Regions from separate parts of the Streptomyces hundungensis genome, predicted to be linked through region 2. Evidence: riboswitches for the same ligand, from Rfam matches in the RefSeq annotation. Region 2 holds a riboswitch; the other holds the start of a gene.
The links. Region 2 has a riboswitch for glycine ahead of gcvP (aminomethyl-transferring glycine dehydrogenase). Riboswitches for the same ligand answer to the same signal wherever they lie in the genome.
Positions count from the first base shown of each region.

Region 1: it holds a riboswitch for glycine, as region 2 does, so the genes downstream of both, gcvT (glycine cleavage system aminomethyltransferase GcvT) here and gcvP (aminomethyl-transferring glycine dehydrogenase) in region 2, are expected to answer to the same signal.

Region 1 covers NZ_CP032698.1:2,708,187-2,715,339, forward strand. The annotation lists gene DWB77_RS12015 (ABC transporter substrate-binding protein) at 1-85, opposite strand, end outside; gene DWB77_RS12020 (ABC transporter permease) at 166-1,170, opposite strand; gene DWB77_RS12025 (enhanced serine sensitivity protein SseB C-terminal domain-containing protein) at 1,556-2,353, opposite strand; gene DWB77_RS12030 (enhanced serine sensitivity protein SseB) at 2,539-3,312, opposite strand; gene DWB77_RS12035 (AAA family ATPase) at 3,441-4,121, opposite strand; glycine riboswitch at 4,250-4,346, shown strand; gene gcvT (glycine cleavage system aminomethyltransferase GcvT) at 4,500-5,615, shown strand; gene gcvH (glycine cleavage system protein GcvH) at 5,716-6,090, shown strand; gene glyA (serine hydroxymethyltransferase) at 6,115-7,153, shown strand, end outside.
Region 2 covers NZ_CP032698.1:7,116,234-7,123,386, forward strand. The annotation lists gene DWB77_RS31605 (FHA domain-containing protein) at 1-568, shown strand, start outside; gene DWB77_RS31610 (MerR family transcriptional regulator) at 589-1,332, shown strand; gene DWB77_RS31615 (bifunctional nuclease family protein) at 1,386-1,859, shown strand; gene DWB77_RS31620 (MerR family transcriptional regulator) at 2,084-2,671, shown strand; gene DWB77_RS31625 (DNA polymerase IV) at 2,722-4,218, shown strand; gene DWB77_RS31630 (PRC-barrel domain-containing protein) at 4,305-4,682, opposite strand; glycine riboswitch at 4,818-4,924, shown strand; gene gcvP (aminomethyl-transferring glycine dehydrogenase) at 5,119-7,153, shown strand, end outside.

The DNA of each region.
Region 1 (7,153 bases), 4.4 Mb from region 2:
CGCAGGCCGCGGTGGAGAGCAGAGCCGCAACGACGATGGCGGCGCCGGCGGCCGTCTTTCGCCTCGATGAACCTTGGGTTGTCACGATCTGGCTTCCTCCGTTGGGGGCGTCTTGTGTGTCACGGCCCGTGCGATGCGCCGGGCCGGAGTCTGTGAAGTCCCGCATCAGCGGGAGCCCTTCGGGTCGAAGGCGTCGCGGACGCCGTCGCCGAAGAGGTTGAACGCCATCACGGTGATGAAGATCGCCGCACCCGGGATGATCATGAACATCGGGTCGGACTCATAGGTCGAGATCGCCGTCGACAGCATCTGTCCCCAGGAGGAGGTGGGCGGCTTGACGCCCACGCCCAGGAAGCTGAGCGCCGCCTCGGTGAGGATGTTCGTGGGGATCATCAGCGTCATGTAGACGGTGACCGGCGCGATGAGGTTGGGCAGCAGCTCCTTGAAGAGGATGTAGCCGCGCCCCGCGCCCAGACTGCGGGCCGCCTCCACGTATTCGCGCTCGCGCAGCGAGAGCGTCTGGCCGCGCACGATCCGTCCGACGTACGGCCATCCGAAGAAGCCGATGACGAGGATCATCACGAGCAGCCGCACCCCGGTGCCGGTGAGACCGAGGAGCTGGTTGGGCACCACGGAGATCAGCGCGATGATGAAGAGCAGCTGCGGGAAGGAGAGCAGCATGTCCATCACTCGGCTGATGATGGCGTCGAGCCAGCCGCCGAAGTACCCGGCGACCACGCCGAGGACGGTACCGACGAGCACCGCGAAGACCGCCGCGAGGAAGCCCACGAGCAGCGAGATCCGCGCGCCGTAGATGATGCGGCTGAACACGTCGCGGCCGTTGACCGGCTCAACTCCCAGCAGGAAGTGCGAGTTGATGCCGCCCCAGCTGCCCACCGGAGTGGAGAGCAGCGGGTCGATCTGGTCCTCGTGGAACTCCTCCGGAGGATGGCCGAACGCGTCGACGATCAACGGCGCGAAGATCGCGACGAGGACCAGGAACACGACAACGATGCCACCGGTGAGGGCGAGCTTGTCCTTCTTCAGCCGGTTCCAGGCGATACGTCCCAGCGAACGTCCCTCGACCGTTCTGGTCTCACCACTGGGCGTGACACTGATGTCCGCGGTCGGGTCCGCGTCGGCGGGTGTGTCGTGCAATGGTGCCGTCATCGTGGCAAGGACCCCTCTCAACCGGCGGTGACCGGCCCGCGCTTGCCGCTGTAGCGGCGCGTTCCCATCAGCAGTGCGAGCGGGGGCGACACCGGGCAGCGGGTCGGGCTGCTCGCACACGGGCCCGAACGGCCCTGCATGCCGGGAGTCTTCAATGGCCTCGCGATCACCCGCCAGACCTGACGGCGAATGTATGCGCAAACGTGATGCGGAAAGAGGGTTTCCGTTATGCGGACGCGGCTGAACCAGGGGCGGACATGGGGAAGTTGGGGCAGATATGACGCACGGGCCTATTGCGGTCTTCGCCCCACCACAACGGACATTCCCCTTACGTGCGGGGCGCGTTGACGGGATTCGTCCCGGTTGGCGTCGGCGGGAGCCGGTCTCAGTAGGTGCCGGGGGCGGCCGGCGGATAGCCGTATCCGGGTCCCCCGGGGGCCTGGCCGCCGTGCGCCTCGCGGTCGTAGAACGGCCGGGCGTGGGCTTTCAGCCACATGCCGACGGGGTCGTACTCGTCCGACATCGCGACCGTGGAGACCGCGAGCCCGTCCGGCACCCCCGCGACGGACTGCCGCATCATCGCCCGCACCGCGTCCACCGACTGCGGGGCGGTGCTGTACAGGTCGAGCCCGATCGCGAGGTACGGCGTGCCGAGCGCGGGCTGCACCCAGGCACGGCGCAGCGAACGCACCGCCGGGGTGCGGTGGGCGTGCTGGGCGAGCAGGGCGTAGAACTGGGGGAGCTCCACGGTCGGTTCACAGAGCCTGAGCGGCCCCGCGGGCATCCGGTCGAGGCCCGTCGCGATCCGGCGCAGATCAGTCCAGGGGATGCCGACGCCGCCGCCGGGGGCGTGCGGATTGAGCCAGATCCCGTAGTGGTCGGGGTAGAGGCCCCGGGCGACGTCGAGGGCGCCGGCCACTTCGTGCGCCCGGTTCCACCCGCTGGCGGCGAGCTCCTGCGCGGAGGTCACACAGGGGGCGTAGGAGACCCCGTCGACCTCCATGTTCCCGTACTGGGCGTCCGGGGAGCCGGCCCTGCCGTTCCACAGCAGCATCCAGAGCCGGCCCGACGCGGGGTCGGCGAGCGCGTGGAGCAGCGCCTCGTACACGTCGTAGCGCCCGGGCGTCACCTGGCGCAGCATGTGCTCGACCTGCCCGGCCGCCGCGGTGCCTGACGCGCTCACCCTGGGTCCCGCCCCTCTTAGTTCCGCCGTGCCGACGCCTGCGCCGCCCCGCAGCCCCGGGCACACGCGTGCGGCTGCGGGGTTGCAAGGGTCATGAAACCAGGTTAGGGCCTGTCCGGCGGATCCGGTCTGGGACGCGGGAGCCCGGCACGCCCGTCTGCCGCGCTGTCGTCGGTGGTCGTCGCCTACCGGGCCCGGGCGTAGAAGGGCCGCACCCGCTCGCGCATCCAGGTGGCGACCGGATCCTGGGTCACGTCGAGCAGGACCAGATTGACGGGCCAGTCGACGGGCACCCGGCCGAGCGCCCGGCCCAGGGCCTCCATGGGCGCGTTGCGTCCTGCTCCGTCCCAGGTGGAGAACTCCACGCCGATGAAGAGCGTGGGCGACTCGCCCTCGATGGAGGCGAGCGCGCGGCGGGCGCTGAGTACCACGCCGATCGCCTCGAACTCCTCGGCCGCGACGGCCAGGAAGTCCACCGGGTCCTCCTGCCAGTCCGGCTCGAAGAGGCGTACCCGGGCACCGGACGCGGGTCCGTCGAGCGCGGTACGCCCGGTACGACACAGCTCGGCGACGGCGGGCGGGGGCAGGGGCATGCCCACCACGCCCTCGGGGTTGACCACGATGCCGAGCTGCGGCGGCAGCCCGCGGGCGAACTCGACGGCGGGCGCCACGGCGAAGGACATGTGAGAGCCGACGCACTGGAGGAACTGCTGCTCGGAGCTGTACACGGGCACATAGGGGGCGCCGTCCAGCTCCAAGGTGGGCAGGTCGAGGTCGGTGCTCTGCTGACTGCCGCCGGCCGGCAGCGGCACCCACACCGCGTTGCGGCCGAGGACCTCTATGAGCCGGGGGCCCGCGTTCGGCTGCCCGACGGCCGCGGACATGGCCTCTTCCAGCTCGTTGCCCGGCCAGCCTCCGCCGCCGAGCGGATGCGCGAACGCCTGCTCCGGAAAGTTCATGTGCCGTCCTTCTCCCCCGGACCCCGATGCCTGCCGGCTTGCCTCGGCCGTGCCCCTCGACCCTAACGCCGTGGGAGCGGCCCGGGGAAAGCGCGCCGGGTGAGGATCCGGCGCGCGTCGTGGGGCGGCTACTGCCCGAAGCCGATCCGGCGCAGCGCGGAAGCCGCGTCTCGGTCGAGCAGCACGGCGCTCGCGCAGCCGGTCGGCAGCCGTCCCGCCTCCACCTGCGCTATCAGGCGCCGGGCCGCGCCGCGGTGGCGCGCGAAGGCGTACCGGGAGACCCAGCGGCCCCGGCTCGCCTGACCCGCGAGGGCGGTGTCGGCCGGCACGTCGAGCACGATCAGGCGCAGCGCGCGTCCACGGCGCCGGGCGCCCCGGCCCAGCCAGTGCCGCACCCAGGCCTGGGTGCCGCAGTCGTGGACGACGAGGCTGTCGCCGGAGCGCAGCGCCCACCAGGTCCTGACGAAGTGGGCGGTCCGGGTGAGCGGACGGTACAGGGCGTAGGGGATGCCGGGCAGTCGGCGCTGCCAGGCGAGCCGGGTGTCCTGGGAGTCGATGCGGCGGTCGGTGACGGCGCGCCGCATCAGCGTCGTCTTGCCGCTGCCGGGCAGGCCCGACACCACCACGACGTCGCCCGGGTCGAAGAGGAGCTCCGGCACGCTCCGCTCGGGGCGCCCGCGCAGATCGCGTACCGCCTCGTCGGTCACCGCCTCGTTCGCCTCCGGTGTGCGCGGCGCCGGCACCGCCCGGCCCGCCCCTCCCGGCGCGGGGACCTCCCGCACCCGGCCCCTCTCGTGGTCAACCGTCATGGCACTCCCCCCTGTTCGGATCCTGAACCGCTGCTGGGGAAGTGTAAAGAGCCGGTAATAGCTCACCGGCGATGTGCCGCTTCCGGGATGCGTGCAATGATGTGCGCGCCAACTGCATACCGGCCGTTCGAATCCGCGCGGGAGAGTCCTCAGCAGCTGTGCGCTGGGGCGCCGAAGGAGCAAGTTCTCCCTTGAATCTCTCAGGCCCCGTACCGCGCGGACGAGGCAGATCTGAAAAGCGGGCCGTCCTCTGCCGGGCGGTCCCACCCAAGGTGCAAGCCGTGCCGCGCGACGCGCGCCGGTGAACCTCTCAGGTTCCGATGACAGATGGGGAGGATGTCGTCGACCGTCATGCCCCGGGACCTTGGAGCACCATCCATGAGCAACGCCCCCCGCCTCACCTCCCTCGATGCCCTGCATCGTTCGCTGGGCGCCACGATGACCGACTTCGCGGGCTGGGACATGCCGCTGCGCTACGGGAGCGAGCGCGACGAGCACACCGCCGTACGCACCCGCGCCGGGCTCTTCGACCTGTCCCACATGGGCGAGATCACCGTCACCGGACCCGACGCCATGAAGGCGCTGAACTACGCGCTGGTCGGCAACATCGCCACCATCGGCCTCGGCCGCGCCCGGTACACGATGATCTGCCAGGAGGACGGCGGGATCGTCGACGACCTGATCGTCTACCGCCTGGGTGAGACCGAGTACATGGTCGTCGCCAACGCGGGCAACGCGGGCATCGTGCTCGACGCGATCACCGAGCGCGCGGCCGGCTTCGACGCCGAGGTCCGCGACGACCGCGACGCGTACGCGCTGATCGCCGTGCAGGGCCCCGAGTCCCCCGGCATCCTGGCCTCCGTCACGGACGCCGACCTGGACGGCCTGAAGTACTACGCGGGTCTGCCCGGCACCGTCGCGGGCGTGCCCGCGCTGATCGCCCGCACCGGCTACACCGGCGAGGACGGCTTCGAGCTGTTCGTCGCCCCCGAGCACGCCGAGCAGCTGTGGCGCGCGCTGACCGAGGCCGGTCAGGACGCGGGCCTGGTGCCGTGCGGCCTGTCCTGCCGCGACACGCTGCGCCTGGAGGCGGGCATGCCGCTGTACGGGCACGAGCTGACGACCGCGCTGACGCCCTTCGACGCGGGGCTCGGCCGGGTCGTGAAGTTCGAGAAGGACGGTGACTTCGTGGGCCGGACGGCTCTGGAGGCCGCCGCCGAGAAGGCCGCCGCGAACCCGCCGCGCAAGCTCGTCGGCCTGATCGCCGAGGGCCGCCGGGTGCCGCGCGCCGGGTTCTCCGTGGTGTCCGGTGGCGAGGTCGTGGGCGAGGTCACCTCGGGCGCGCCCTCGCCGACGCTGGGCAAGCCGATCGCCATGGCGTACGTCGACGCCGCGCACGCCGCGCCCGGCACCACCGGGGTCGGCATCGACATCCGCGGCACGCACGAGGCCTACGAGGTCGTCGCGCTGCCCTTCTACAAGCGCCAGAAGTGACGCTCGCCTCCCTTCGGCGTCCCCCTTCTCGTCCCGCGGTCCGAGACACTCTTCGAGACCCCGTCAGCAGCACTCCCCCGCGTACAGGAGAATTCAGGTCATGAGCAACCCCCAGCAGCTGCGCTACAGCAAGGAGCACGAGTGGCTGTCGAACGCCGAGGCCGGCGTGTCGACGGTCGGCATCACGGAGCACGCGGCCAACGCGCTCGGTGACGTCGTGTACGTACAGCTCCCGGAGGTGGGTGACACGGTGACCGCGGGCGAGACCTGCGGCGAGCTGGAGTCCACCAAGTCGGTCAGCGACCTGTACTCCCCGGTCACCGGCGAGGTCGTCGAGGCCAACCAGGACGTCGTGGACGACCCGTCGCTCGTCAACACGGCCCCGTTCGAGGGCGGTTGGCTGTTCAAGGTGAAGGTCACGGACGAGCCGGGCGACCTGCTCTCCGCCGACGAGTACACCGAATTCGCCAGCTGACCTAGAGACCACAGGGATCGTCTGATGTCGCTTCTGAACCAGCCCCTCCACGAGCTGGACCCGGACGTCGCCGCCGCCGTCGACGCCGAGCTCCACCGTCAGCAGTCCACCCTCGAAATGATCGCCTCGGAGAACTTCGCTCCGGTCGCGGTCATGGAGGCCCAGGGCTCGGTCCTCACCAACAAGTACGCCGAGGGCTACCCGGGCCGCCGCTACTACGGCGGCTGTGAGCACGTCGACGTGGTCGAGCAGATCGCGATCGACCGCATCAAGGCGCTCTTCGGCGCCGAGGCCGCCAACGTGCAGCCCCACTCGGGCGCCCAGGCGAACGCGGCCGCGATGTTCGCGCTGCTCAAGCCGGGCGACACGATCATGGGCCTTAACCTGGCCCACGGCGGTCACCTGACCCACGGCATGAAGATCAACTTCTCCGGCAAGCTCTACAACGTGGTCCCGTACCACGTCGACGAGACCGGCGAGGTCGACATGAACGAGGTCGAGCGCCTGGCCAAGGAGTCCAAGCCGCAGCTCATCGTGGCCGGCTGGTCCGCCTACCCGCGTCAGCTGGACTTCGCCGCGTTCCGCCGGATCGCGGACGAGGTCGGCGCCTACCTGATGGTCGACATGGCCCACTTCGCGGGTCTGGTCGCCGCGGGCCTGCACCCCAACCCGGTGCCGCACGCCCACGTCGTGACCACCACCACGCACAAGACCCTCGGCGGTCCGCGCGGCGGTGTCATCCTGTCGACGCAGGAGCTCGCCAAGAAGATCAACTCGGCGGTCTTCCCGGGTCAGCAGGGCGGCCCCCTGGAGCACGTCATCGCGGCCAAGGCGGTGTCCTTCAAGGTCGCCGCGTCCGAGGAGTTCAAGGAGCGCCAGCAGCGCACCCTGGACGGCGCCCGGATCCTGGCCGAGCGCCTGGTCCAGGACGACGTGAAGGCCGTCGGCGTCGACGTCCTGACCGGCGGCACCGATGTGCACCTGGTCCTGGTGGACCTGCGCAACTCCGAGCTCGACGGCCAGCAGGCCGAGGACCGTCTCCACGAGGTCGGCATCACGGTCA
Region 2 (7,153 bases):
GGTGCCGCCGCGGCAGGAGGATCCGTCGATGTCGGGCATGCCGGTTTGTACGAGGTGCGGGCACACCAATCCCGCAGCCAGCCGCTTCTGTTCCAACTGCGGCGCGCCGCTGCGGCCCGGTGTCGTCCCGGAGCGAGCCTCCGAGACCACGTCGACCATCTCCATCTCCGGCCTCGAGGCGTACGACGCCGAGGTCACCGGTCAGACGCAGCTGCCGTCGCTCTCCCCGGAGGCGCAGGCCGCGGTCGACGCCCTTCCGCTGGGCTCGGCGCTCCTGGTGGTGCGCCGCGGGCCGAACTCGGGAAGCCGCTTCCTCCTGGACGGCGAACTGACGACGGCGGGCCGCCACCCCCAGAGCGACATCTTCCTGGACGACGTGACCGTCTCGCGTCGCCACGTGGAGTTCCGGCGCGGCTCCGACGGGCGGTTCACCGTCTCCGACGTCGGCAGCCTCAACGGTACGTATGTCAACCGCGAGCGGATCGACGCCGTCGATCTGAACAACGGCGACGAGGTGCAGATCGGGAAGTACCGGCTGGTCTTCTACGCGAGCCAGCGCGCGCTCTGAGCCCAGGCCAGGGAAGGTCCATGCTTCAGACACCGACGGGCGGTGCCGGATCGGGCACCGCCACCGCGGGCGGCCGGCTGATGAGCATCGGCGGGGTGCTCAACCAGCTGCGCGCCGAGTTCCCCGAAGTGACGATCTCAAAGATCCGGTTCCTGGAGTCGGAGGGCCTGGTGGAGCCCCGTCGTACGCCGTCGGGGTATCGCAAGTTCAGCCCTGAGGACGTCGAGCGGCTGGCTCAGGTGCTGCGGATGCAGCGGGACCACTATCTGCCGCTCAAGGTCATCCGCGAGCACCTGGACGCCCTGGACCGCGGTGAGCAGCCCTCCCTGCCGGCCCCGGGCGGCGGCCGGGAGCTGCTGGACGGCCTGGGCGAGCCGGACGGGGACCGGCCGACGGCCGCCCGGGTGGGGCGCGCCGAGCTGATGGCGGCCACCGATGTCACCGAGGCGGAACTGGCCGAATGGGAGTCCTACGGCCTGCTCACGCCCGGGCCCGAGGGCGGTTTCGACGCCGAGTCGGTGAATGTGGCACGCCTTGTGGCGGATCTGGGGCGATTCGGTCTGGAACCCCGCCATCTGCGCGCCATGAAGGCAGCCGCGGACCGTGAGGCGGGACTGGTCGAGCAGGTGGTGGCACCCCTGCGATTGCACCGTAATCCGCAGACCAGGGCCCATGCGGAGGCCACCACCAAGGAGCTCGCGGCGCTCTCCGTGCGCCTCCACGCGGCACTCGTGCAGACCGCCCTGGGTGTCCGGCTTCACTGATCTTGTGGGTGCCCGACTACCCAAACCTGCCGAGCACGTCCTAGGGTTGCTGTGTGAACGAGCTCGACGTCGTGGGTGTCCGGGTGGAAATGCCCTCCAACCAACCGATCGTGCTCCTGCGTGAAGTGGGAGGCGATAGGTACCTCCCTATCTGGATCGGTCCGGGGGAGGCGACCGCGATCGCCTTCGCCCAGCAGGGGATGGCGCCGGCGCGGCCGCTGACGCACGACCTTTTCAAGGACGTGCTGGAGGCCGTGGGTCAGGAACTGACCGAGGTCCGCATCACGGACCTGCGCGAAGGCGTCTTCTACGCGGAACTGGTCTTCGCCAGCGGCGTCGAGGTGAGCGCCCGGCCGTCCGACGCCATAGCGCTGGCGCTGCGCACCGGCACGCCGATCTACGGCAGTGACGGGGTCCTCGACGACGCGGGAATCGCCATCCCGGACGAGCAGGAGGACGAGGTGGAGAAGTTCCGCGAGTTCCTCGACCAGATCTCGCCCGAGGACTTCGGGACCAACAGCCAGTGAGCACCGGAAACGAGTGATCCGGCGGCCGTCCGAGTGATGCCGCGCGCGGCGCGTGCGCCGGAGGGGTTTCGGCGCATTCGAGTAGCCTTTCCCGCTGGAGAGACACGGGAAACCACTCTCAGGGTGATTATCACTCGGCGTGCCGAGTGTGGCGATCGTTGACGCACCCCTGGTGACTGCCTACCGTCGAGTGGGCAGGTCAAGGACGGAGGGTCGGCGTGAGAATGAGCGGCGACGGTACGGCAGGGGGTGCTCCCGGACTCGGTTCGGGAGAGGGCGGGCCGTACCCGCTCCACGGCGGTACGGCCGAGCCGAGCACCGACACGGTCGGCTATCGGGGGCCCACCGCGTGCGCGGCGGCGGGGATCACCTACCGCCAGCTCGACTACTGGGCGCGTACCGGCCTGGTCGAGCCCAGCGTCCGCCCGGCCTACGGCTCGGGCACCCAGCGCCTCTACAGCTTCCGGGACGTCGTCGTCCTGAAGATCGTCAAGCGCTTCCTCGACACCGGTGTGGCCCTCCAGAACATCCGGGCCGCCGTGCAGCACCTGCGCGATCGCGGCCTTGGCGATCTGGAGCGGATGACGCTGATGAGCGACGGCGCCACCGTCTACGAGTGCTCGTCGCCGGACGAGGTCGTGGACCTGCTCCAGGGCGGTCAGGGGATCTTCGGGATCGCGGTGGGCGTGGTGTGGCGGGACGTCGAGGCGGCCCTCTCCCAGCTGCACGGTGAGCGCGTCGACACCGGCGAGACCCTGGTCGGGCACAACCCGGCCGATGAGCTGGCCAGGCGGCGCAACCGGGCGGTCTGACCGCTCGGCGCCGGGGCCGATTGTCAGTGGCGTAGGGCAGCATCGGTGGTGTGAGAGCCGCGCCGACCATCCTGCATCTGGACATGGATGCCTTCTTCGCCGCCGCAGAGCAGGCGTCGAAGCCCAGCCTGCGCGGAAAACCCGTCGTGGTGGGCGGTCTCGGTCCGCGCGGCGTGGTCTCGACGGCCTCGTACGAGGCGAGACGTTTCGGGATCCGCTCGGCGATGCCCATGGCGCAGGCGCGGCGGCTCTGCCCCAACGCGGCCTATCTGGTGCCGCGCTTCCAGCTCTATCGCACCATCAGCGAGCAGGTGATGGAGCTGCTCGGGCGGCTGTCCCCGCTGGTCGAGCCGCTGAGCCTGGACGAGGCCTTCGTGGACCTGGAGGCCGGCGGGGTGGCCTTCGGGTCGGCGGCGGCGCGGGAGGCCGGTGAGCGGCTGCGCAGGGACATCAGGGCGGTCACCGGGCTGAGCGGGTCCGTGGGCCTCGCCGGATCCAAGATGCTGGCCAAGATCGCCTCCGAGCAGGCGAAGCCGGACGGCCTGGTGCTGATGGAGCCCGGCACCGAGCGCGCCCTCCTCGCGCCCATGTCGGTGCGCATCCTTCCCGGCGTCGGCCCGGCCACCGGCGAGCATCTGCGGCGGGCCGGCATGACCACCGTGGCGGACCTCTTCGAGGCGGGGGAGGACGAGCTCGTACGGCTCCTCGGCAAGTCGCACGGGGCCTCGCTCCACCGCATGGCGTCGGGGTACGACGACCGGCCCGTGGTGGCCGAGCGGGATGCCAAATCTGTGTCCGTGGAGGACACCTTCGACGTGGACCTGCACGACCGACTGCGGATCACCGGCGAGGTGGGGCGCCTCGCCGACCGGTGTGTGCAGCGGTTGCGGGCCTCCGGGCACTCGGGGCGCACCATCGTGCTCAAGGTCCGGCGGTACGACTTCTCGACGCTGACGCGCTCCGAGACGCTGCGCGGCCCCACCGACGATCCCGCGGTGGTCCGGGAGGCCGCGGCGCGGTTGCTGGAATCGGTGGACACCACGGGCGGCGTGCGCCTGCTCGGCGTCGGGGTCACCGGGCTCGCCGACTACACCCAGGAGGACCTGTTCGCCCAGGCCGCGGGGGAGCAGGGCGCACAGGAGCCGGAGAGCGAGGAGCCCGCCCGCGCGGCCGAGGCGGAGGCGGGGGCCCCGGCGGAGGCCGTGGAAGGCCCGGCTCAGCGGAGGTGGCTGGCCGGGCACGACGTACGCCATGTCGAGTACGGGCCGGGGTGGGTGCAGGGCAGCGGCGTAGGGCGGGTCACGGTGCGCTTCGAGACGCCGACGGCCCGGGTGCCCGGGCGCGTACGAACGTTCAAGGTGGACGACCCCGACCTGGAGCCCTCGGAACCGCTGCCACTGGTGGAGCGGGCTGCTGCGGAGACGGCGGCGCAGGCCGAAGAAGAGCCGGAGGCGGATGGGGAGGCGGCAGCCGAGGTCCGGTCGGGGGCGGTAGGGAAGGCGGCGACCGGGGGTGATCCGGAGGCGGGCGGGGAGGCGGCGGCCTAGGGCGGGCCGGGGGCGGGAGGGGAAGCAGCGAGCGCCGAGGGGCCGAGGACGGGTCGGCAGGCGGTGCGCGCGGGTGGGGGGTTGGGTCAGATGTCGCCGCCTGCGAGTCGGCCGAAGTCGCGGTCGGAGGGAGGTGGGCCGGGGTCGGGGGCCGCGATGTCCAGGCCGTAGTGGTGGTAGAGCTGGAGCTCCTGCTCCGGGGAGAGGTGGCGGCCCACGCCGAAGTCGGGGGCGTCCTTGATCAGGGCGCGGTCGTAGGGGACGCGCAGCGTCTCGTCGACCAGGGTGCTGGGTTCCAGGGGGACGAAGGCGTCCCTGCTGAACAGTCCGGTGCGTACGGCGGCCCACTCCGGGGCGCCGGTGGCGTCGTCGAGGTAGACCTCGTCCACCGTTCCGATCTTGTGTCCATTGCGGTCGTATGCCTTGCGGCCGATCAGGCTGCGCGGATCGATATCGGTCTGCACGGTCCCTCCAACTGGTCGCAACCGGTTACAACTGCTCCATAAGCACTACGAAAGGGCACATCGTGGGTGTTGGCCACTTGAGCAGTTGAACAAAGAATCGGCTCGGAGCGCGCTGGTAGGCTGGCAAACGGCTGCTGACCCCGTGCGGGAGAGTCCTCCGAAGTGCTCCCTGAGTGCTCGGCGGACGCCGAAGGAGCAACTCCTCCCCGGAATCTCTCAGGCCCACGGACCGCACGGACGAGGTCACTCTGGAAAGCAGGACGGGGGAAGCACGGGCACGTCAGCCCGGGCGGAACCTTTCCTCACCGACGGTGAAAACCGGATCGCCCCCGCGCGCCCCGGTGAAGCTCTCAGGTTGAGATGACAGAGGGGGAGGCCGTCCGGGTACCCGCGCCGTGGTACCCCTCGCAGGTCGTGCGACCAGGAGGCCTCCGTCATGACCGCCAACCGCATTCCGCTCAGCCGGCTCGAGCGTGGCATCCCCTTCGAGCAGCGCCACATCGGGCCCGATGCCGAGGCTCAGGCCAAGATGCTCGCCCAGGTCGGCTACGGCTCGCTCGACGAGCTGACCGCCGCCGCCGTCCCCGAGGTCATCAAGAGCGCCGGGGCACTGAACCTCCCCGAGGCGCGGACCGAGGCCGAGGTGCTCGCCGAGCTGCGACAGCTCGCGGACCGCAACCAGGTGCTCGCCCCCATGATCGGCCTCGGCTACTACGGCACCTTCACGCCGCCGGTGATCCTGCGCAACGTCATGGAGAACCCGGCCTGGTACACGGCGTACACGCCCTACCAGCCGGAGATCTCGCAGGGCCGCCTCGAGGCGCTGCTCAACTTCCAGACCATGGTGGCCGAGCTCACCGGCCTGCCCACCTCCGGCGCCTCGCTGCTCGACGAGGGCACCGCGGCCGCCGAGGCGCTCGCCCTGTCCCGGCGCGTGGGCAAGGTCAAGGGCGGGGTCTTCCTCGTCGACGCCGACACCCTGCCGCAGACCGTCGCCGTGATCCAGACGCGTGCCGAGCCGACCGGCGTCGAGGTCGTCGTCGCCGATCTCAGCGACGGCATCCCGGCCGAGGTCGCCGAGCGCGGTGTCTTCGGCGTGCTGCTTCAGTACCCCGGCGCCTCCGGTCAGGTCCGCGACCTCAAGCCGGTCATCGACGCGGCCCACGAGCTCGGCGCGATCGTCACCGTCGCCGCCGACCTGCTCGCCCTCACCCTGCTCGCCTCGCCGGGCTCGCTCGGCGCGGACATCGCCGTCGGCACCACCCAGCGCTTCGGCGTCCCGATGGGCTTCGGCGGCCCGCACGCCGGGTTCATGGCGGTCCAGGAGAAGTTCGCCCGCAGCCTGCCCGGCCGCCTCGTCGGCGTCTCCGTCGACGCCGACGGCAACAAGGCCTACCGCCTGGCCCTCCAGACCCGCGAGCAGCACATCCGCCGCGAGAAGGCCACCAGCAACATCTGCACCGCGCAGGTGCTGCTCGCGGTCATGGCCGGGATGTACGCCGTCTACCACGGCCCGGACGGGCTGCGCCAGATCGCCCAGCGCACCCACCGCTACGCCGCCCTGCTCGCCGAGGGGCTCAAGGCCGCCGGGGTCGACGTCGTCCACGGCGCCTACTTCGACACGCTCACCGTGCGGGTCCCGGGCAAGGCCGCCCAGGCCGTGGCCGCCGCCCGTCAGGGCGGGGTCAACCTGCACCTCGTCGACGCCGACACCGTCTCCATCGCCTGTGACGAGACCACCAACCGGGCCCAACTGGCCGCCGTCTGGGGCGCGTTCGGGGCCGATGCCGACATCGAGGCGCTGGACGCCACGGCCGCCGACACCCTGCCGGACGCGCTGCTGCGCACCGACGACTTCCTGACCCACCCGGTCTTCCACCAGCACCGCTCCGAGACCGCGATGCTGCGCTACCTGCGCAAGCTCGCCGACCGCGACTACGCGCTGGACCGCGGCATGATCCCGCTCGGCTCCTGCACCATGAAGCTGAACGCCACCACCGAGATGGAGCCGGTGACCTGGCCCGAGTTCGGGCAGATCCACCCCTTCGCGCCGGTCGACCAGGCCGCCGGCTACCTCACGCTCATCCGTGAGCTGGAGGAGCGGCTCGCCGAGGTCACCGGGTACGACGCGGTGTCCATCCAGCCCAACGCCGGTTCCCAGGGCGAGCTCGCGGGCCTGCTCGCGGTGCGCGCCTACCACCGCGCCAACGGCGACACCCAGCGCACCATCTGCCTCATCCCGTCGTCCGCGCACGGCACCAACGCGGCGAGCGCCGTGATGGCCGGCATGAAGGTCGTCGTCGTCAAGACCGCCGACGACGGCGAGGTCGACGCGGCCGACCTGCGCGCCAAGATCGAGCAGTACCGCGACGAGCTCTCGGTGCTGATGATCACCTACCCGTCCACGCACGGCGTGTTCGAGGAGCACGTCGCCGACATCTGCGCCCAGGTCCACGAGGCCGGCGGCCAGG